Regions from separate parts of the Mesorhizobium sp. 128a genome, predicted to be linked through region 3. Evidence: predicted binding sites of a transcription regulator. Region 3 holds the regulator's gene; each other region holds the start of a gene.

Region 1 (2,197 bases), on a different contig from region 3:
TTTCCGCGCGGTCGGGCCGGATGAGGTCGGCGGCCGAGACCGCCGGCACTTCGATCCGGAGGTCGATGCGATCGAGCAGCGGGCCTGAGATGCGCGCCTGGTAGTCGGTGCGGCAGCGTTCGCCGCGCAGGCAGCGATAGCCGGGCTCGCCGGCCATGCCACAGCGGCACGGGTTCATCGCCGCCACCAGCTGGATGCGCGCCGGATAAGTAACGCGGTGGTTGGCGCGCGCGATCATGCAGTCGCCGGTCTCCAGCGGCTGGCGCAGCGCATCCAGCGTCTGCGGCGAAAACTCGGGGAATTCGTCGAGGAAGAGCACGCCGTGATGGGCGAGCGAGACCTCGCCCGGCCGCACCCGCAAGCCGCCGCCGACCATCGCCGCCATCGATGCCGAATGGTGCGGAGCGCGGAACGGCCGCCGGTCGGTCAGCTTGCCTTCGCCGAGCTCGCCGGCCACCGAGGCGATCATCGAGACTTCGAGCAATTCCTTCGGCGCCAGCGGCGGCAGGATAGACGGCAGCCTTTGCGCCAGCATCGATTTTCCTGAACCCGGAGGCCCGACCATCATTAGGTTGTGGCCGCCGGCTGCCGCCACCTCCAGCGCTCGCTTGGCACTCTCCTGGCCCTTGATGTCGCAGAGGTCGGGCAGGTCGCGCGCCGAGACATGGATGCCGGGTTCGGGCCGCGACAGCACCTGCGTGCCGCGAAAATGATTGGCGATGGCAATCAGGCTGCGCGGAGCCAATATGTCGAAATCCTTGCCCGCCCAGGCTGCTTCCGGCCCGCAGCCGAACGGGCAGATCAGCCCCTTTCCCTCGGCATTGGCGCCGATCGCAGCCGGCAGCGCGCCGGCGACCGCGGCAATGGTGCCGTCGAGCGACAATTCGCCGAGCACGACATAGCCGGCGAGCATGTCGCCCGGAATGGCGCCGAGTGCGGCCATCAGGCCAAGCGCGATCGGCAGATCGTAATGGCTGCCTTCCTTGGGCAAATCGGCAGGCGCAAGGTTGACGGTCACCTTCTTCGACGGCATCGACAGGCCCGACGCATGGAGTGCCGCCTGCACGCGCTCGCGGCTTTCGGCCACCGCCTTGTCGGCCAGGCCGACGATCTGCATGCCGACCTTGCCCGGCGCGATCATCACCTGAACATCGACCGGCACGGCCTCGATGCCCTGGAAAGCAACCGTGCGAACCCGCGCCACCATTTTGATCTGCCCCCAATACAGGCTCGCTCGGGCCATTGTGGATCAAGCCGCGCGCGACGTCGGCCCAAGACAACCATAGATTTCAGGCCAAGGCAAGAACATTACGGGAACATACGGTCCGCCGTGCTTCCGGCACCATAGATGCCGACGCCGGCCTCCCCCCGAGACAGAGTTAACCACACAGGCGGCGTGATTGGTGTCACTGATCCGACTCGCATACTATGGTATGGTTGGGATCGGGGGACATCCGCAGCGCGTTCAAGCGCAAAAGCGAGGACAACAGGATGCCGACCTTAAGCAATGGCAGTGTGCTCACTGTATGGGAAGAACCCGACAATCCCAACCCGAGCCCCGACGCGGTGCTTTTCAGCATCACGGAAACCGATGGCGACGTGATCGGACCGATAGGGGCAAAGCCGGATTTCCCGTTCGGCGGCATCGACGTGGCTTCGGTCGATGTCTTCGACGGCTTCTTCACCATCACCAGTTTCACCAATGAGGGCCGGACCGAGACCTGGACAACGGTAGAAACGCAGGTCTTCGACAATGAAGGCAATCTTCTCCGCACCCTGTCCGACCAGGCGGCCTATCTGTCTGCGCGGATCGTCTCGGTAAATGCCGACAGCCCCGACACCATCACCGTGACGTGGATCGGGGCGAACGAATATTTCGGCGGCGAAAACACCCAATACGGCCAGCACCAGATTATCCTGGACGGCGGCGCGCTTCAGCCCGACACCTTCGTCAATCATGCGCCAACGGCCGCCGATCTGGATGTCTCGGTTTCGCAGGGGCAGTCTCTCGACGACATCAAGTTCAGCGCAGCGGATGCCGACTACGATCTCTTGAGCTTTGTCGTGGTCGATGGGCCGGACCACGGCGCCCTTGAGCAGAGCACGCGGTTCGACGGCAATTACTATCCGTTCCACCAAGGTCACGTGGGCGCCAGCCTGCACCATCATGCCGACTTTCTGAACGGCAATCTGTTCG
Region 2 (2,197 bases), on a different contig from region 3:
CGCCTCGCGGCCTTTTTCGAGGATGTGGACGACATCATAGGCCGAGCAGCCGCCGGTGCCGACCAGCACCAGCTCCATCGGGCTCGGGCCTGGCGTCTTGCCTTCCGGACCGAAGGCGGTTCCCAGCACGACCTTGTGACCGCTGCCGGACTCGCCGACAAAGGTGCGCTCTTCGACCCATTTGATCCGTGCTTTCACGACAATCTTCCTTTCAGAAACCTATCATTGGCCGAACACGGCCGCATGCATGATCCGCCCCGGCAGTAGGGTGAACACGCCGGCGCCGATCAGCGCAAAAACATAGAGTGAAATCATGACTTTGCGATGCTTTGCGACGCGATGCCTGTGCGCATGCCAAACCGCCAACGGCACGGTGATCAGCACCAGGATCGACAAGATATGGATCGGGCTGAACGAACCGACGAGGCGGATCTGCTGGATCCAGAAACTGGAGGCGGCGATGACCAACATCAGAGCCGCCCAGGCATAGCCGAAGACGCGGTGGCGCGTCGTACCTTTCGGCAGCGCCAGTTGGGCGCCGCCTATAGCCAGCGCGGCAAGGGCTGCGAAGGCGTGCCATGGGATGGGAGGGGGCGCCGACAGAAGCGGTCCGAGCGACATCGCGCCCTCTCCTCAAATGCCTTCACGCGGCCTTGATACTCAGAACGGGATTTCGTCGTCCAGTTCGCGCGACGAACCGCCGCCACCGCCACCCCTGGAACTGCCGCCGCCACCGCTGCGGTTGAAGCTTTCATTGGGGCCCGACTGACCGAAATCCGAACCACGGCTCGCACTGCTGCCACCGGCATAGTTGCCGACCTGGCCGCCGCCCTCGCCCCGTGAATCGAGCATCTGCAACTCGCCGCGGAATTTCTGCAGCACGACTTCCGTCGTGTACTTGTCGGCGCCGGTCTGGTCCTGCCATTTGCGTGTCTGCAACTGGCCTTCGACGTAAACCTTCATGCCCTTCTTCAGATATTGTTCGGCGACCTTGGCGATCTGGTCATTGAAAATGACGACGTTGTGCCACTCGGTCTTTTCCTTGCGCTCGCCGGAATTCTTGTCGCGCCAGCTTTCAGACGTGGCGATGCGGATGTTGACGACCGGGTCACCCGAATTCAGGCGGCGGATTTCAGGGTCCGCGCCGAGGTTTCCGACCAGAATGACCTTGTTGACGCTACCCGCCATGACACTTCTCCGCGCTCATCCGAAACAAATTTCAAGTCGCTCACCTTACAGCCTGCGAGCCGCCTATGCCTGCAAAGGCTGGCTTTTCCCACAAGGTTTTTGTTCTTTTTTTGTTCTATTCCTGCCGCCCCCTTCTGTCAAGGAACGTCAACAAGAGGTAGGGTATGCGCCTGAAATTGCGACCATGCGGGATCGAAAGGCTGTGGCGAATGAAGGTCATTGCGCATCTGGATCAGCCCCGCGAGCAATGGCGAGCCGGCGTGGAGACCCGCATGCAGGTTTCCGCCAGCAATGGAGCCCGCCAGCTTTGCATGTTCGAACAATGGGTTCAGCCGGGCGTCGGGGCTCCGTCACATCGGCACCCGGTCGAGGAGGTGCTGAGCGTCATCGCCGGAACCGCCGAAATGTGGATCGATGACGACCACGTGACGCTGACTGCCGGACAGTCGCTCCTCATTCCAGCGCAGAGACAACACGGCTTTCGAAATGCCGGCACCGATACGCTTCATATCCATGCCGTGTTGGCGTCGCCAATCTTCGAAGCGACGTTCGAGGGGGCAACCGCGCCGGTGAGGCGCTGGCTTGCAGCGAGCGAATAAAACAGCGCTTGCCAAATCGATAAGTATCGACTTATGCTTTTGCCATGATCGAAGCAGAAATTTTTCGCGCCCTCGCCGACCCGACACGGCGCGCCGTCTTTGAACGGCTTGCCGCCGGCGAGATGAGCGTGTCGGAGTTGCGCAGCGGCATGAGCGTGTCGCAGCCGGCGGTGTCGCAGCACCTGGCGGTGCTGCGCGGCGCCGGCCTGGTCAGCGAAAGGCGGTCGGGCCGCAATGCGTACTACCGCACCGATCCGCAAGGGCTCGAGCCGTTGCTCGGCTGGATCGAACGCTACCGCGCATTCTGGCCGGAGCGCATCGAAAGACTGAAGGCCGTTTTGAAGGACATGGACCAATGACCGATGAAAAGCAGGCGCAGACCGCCAAGGATAGCCTCGCCTTCGAATGCG
Region 3 (2,197 bases):
CCTCTACGTCATGGGCAAGGGCCTGACGGCAATGATCGCGATCTCTGCCTGGATCTCCGAGCGTTCGCCGCTCGATGCCGTCGGGCTGATCTCCATCCAGTCCGTATTGCTGGCAACGGTTGCACTGGTCATCGCGACCATGGCCACCACCTGGCTGAGGCTGGCGGCCGTACCTTTCGCGCTGGCTGGTCTGTTGACGGTGCCGCAGGTGCGGACGCCCGATGTGCTCATTTCCGAGGATGCGCATCTGGTGGCTGTGCCGATCGGCGGCGGCGAGCTCGCTCTCAACCGGGAGCGCGCAAACGAATTCACCACCGACAACTGGAAACGGGCGCTGATGGCCGAGACCATCATTCAGCCCGAGACATTTGAGACGGGAGACAGGCGGCTCGATCTCGATCCGCTCGACCTGCCGCCCGGCTCACCCTTCTACTGCATAGGCGATCTCTGCATTGCCCGGCACCCGTCCGGAGCCATTGTCGCGCTTGCAAAAGACCGCAAGACAGCCCGGCCAGCCTGCGCTTTCGCGAGCCTGATCGTCATCGACGACGCCACCGCCTACAATCCGTGCCGCGACCCGTTGGTTCTGGTCGTTACCAAGAAGCAGCTTGCCCGCGATGGCAGTGCCGCCGTCTTCTTCGATCCGCAATCGGCCGCGACAGCCCCAACCATTCGCTTCGCCGTCGACAAGCCCTACCGTCCCTGGCACGAGCAACGCTACTTCTCACGCGAAGCACGCGGCCTGCCGCCTTACAAGCAGCGTGAAAAGTACAAACCTAAACCGGCTCAGTAACGCCTGATCAGCCCGACCAGTTTGCCCTGCACCTTGACCCGATCCGGTCCGAAGATGCGGGTCTCATAGGCCGGATTGGCGGCTTCCAGCGCGATCGAGGCGCCCTTGCGGCGAAAGCGTTTCAGCGTCGCTTCCTCGTCGTCGACCAACGCCACGATGATCTCGCCGGGGCTGGCGGTGTCGGCATTGCGGATGATGACGGTGTCGCCGTCGAAAATGCCGGCCTCGATCATCGAGTCGCCCTTGACCTCGAGCGCGTAGTGTTCGCCGCCCATGATCATGTCGGGCGGCACCGAGATCGAATGCGTCTGGTGCTGGATGGCGTCTATCGGCACACCGGCGGCGATCCGGCCCATAACCGGGATCGACACCGCCGAAACCGCGTCGTCATTGCCGGCAGACATCGAACGCGAGGGCGAGGCCGGCTTGATCTGGCGGCCGAGACCGCCCTGGTTTTGACCGAGGCTGCCCTGGATGACGCTTGGTGAGAACTTTTTCGCCGCATTGAGGCCAGGCGCAATCGAGTCTGGCAGCCGCAGCACTTCCAGCGCGCGCGCCCGGTTCGGCAGCCGGCGAATGAAACCGCGCTCCTCCAGCGCCGTGATCAGGCGGTGGATGCCGGACTTGGAAGCGAGGTCGAGCGCCTCCTTCATCTCGTCGAAAGACGGCGGGATTCCGCTCTCCTTCAGGCGTTCATGGATGAACATCAGGAGTTCATGTTGTTTGCGCGTCAGCATCGCGGCCCCCCAGGGTTCTGAAACCAGAATCAGAAAAAACAAACCCAGAACAAACACTATCTGTTCCAGTTGTGTTCCGCAACCTTTTAAAGTTTAATGAATGTGTTGACGTTTTGTTCAGCGTAACATCAGCACGCTGCAGGCGGCACCCGGGGCGGCGGCTGGAGCGAAGGGCTCGCGCACGATCAAGCCGTTGGCGTCGGCCAGCATTCGCAGCATCGAGGAATCCTGGATGCCGAACGGCGTTGCGACAAGTGCGCCGGCTTCTTCCCGGACCACGGCGCGCACGTAGTCCTGCCTGAGATCGTTGGCCGGCATCGCGGCGCCGAGTTGCGCCTGCCGCATATCCTGCCGATGGACGCGGCCACCCAGCTGCGCCAAAAGCGGTTTCAGGAACAGTTGCGAGCAGACCAGGCTCGCCACCGGGTTGCCTGGCAGGCCGATGCATCTGATGTCGCCGAGACGCCCGAACATCAGCGGCTTGCCCGGGCGCATGGCAAGCTTCCAGAAATCGAGCTTCATGCCTTCGCCGGTAAGCACGTCGTGCACAAGGTCGTGGTCGCCGACCGAAGCTCCGCCGAGCGTGACGATGACGTCGGCCTTTGCCGCGACTGCCTTCTGCACCAGTGCTGCAATCGCTTCCCTGCGGTCGGCCGCGATACCGAGA

Evidence for each region. Region 3 encodes LexA, which represses DNA repair genes until DNA is damaged. Its sites were predicted from a motif close to TGTTCNNNNTGTGTTCNG; they were not measured.
Region 1: ACWTU9_RS24540 (YifB family Mg chelatase-like AAA ATPase) is a predicted target of LexA. The motif match lies at 1,302-1,319, and genes of this name have one in related genera.
Region 2: ssb (single-stranded DNA-binding protein) is a predicted target of LexA. The motif match lies at 1,289-1,306, and genes of this name have one in related genera.

What each region holds. Positions count from the first base shown of each region.
Region 1 is NZ_JBSPKY010000016.1:128,671-130,867, reverse strand. It holds gene ACWTU9_RS24540 (YifB family Mg chelatase-like AAA ATPase) at 1-1,207, opposite strand, end outside; gene ACWTU9_RS24535 (Ig-like domain-containing protein) at 1,438-2,197, shown strand, end outside.
Region 2 is NZ_JBSPKY010000004.1:36,744-38,940, forward strand. It holds gene ACWTU9_RS08885 (OsmC family protein) at 1-198, opposite strand, end outside; gene ACWTU9_RS08890 (DUF2306 domain-containing protein) at 223-621, opposite strand; gene ssb (single-stranded DNA-binding protein) at 661-1,188, opposite strand; gene ACWTU9_RS08900 (cupin domain-containing protein) at 1,353-1,787, shown strand; gene ACWTU9_RS08905 (ArsR/SmtB family transcription factor) at 1,832-2,146, shown strand; gene ACWTU9_RS08910 (SRPBCC family protein) at 2,143-2,197, shown strand, end outside.
Region 3 is NZ_JBSPKY010000006.1:217,180-219,376, reverse strand. It holds gene ACWTU9_RS13405 (ComEC/Rec2 family competence protein) at 1-793, shown strand, start outside; gene lexA (transcriptional repressor LexA) at 787-1,530, opposite strand; gene ACWTU9_RS13395 (molybdopterin molybdotransferase MoeA) at 1,648-2,197, opposite strand, start outside.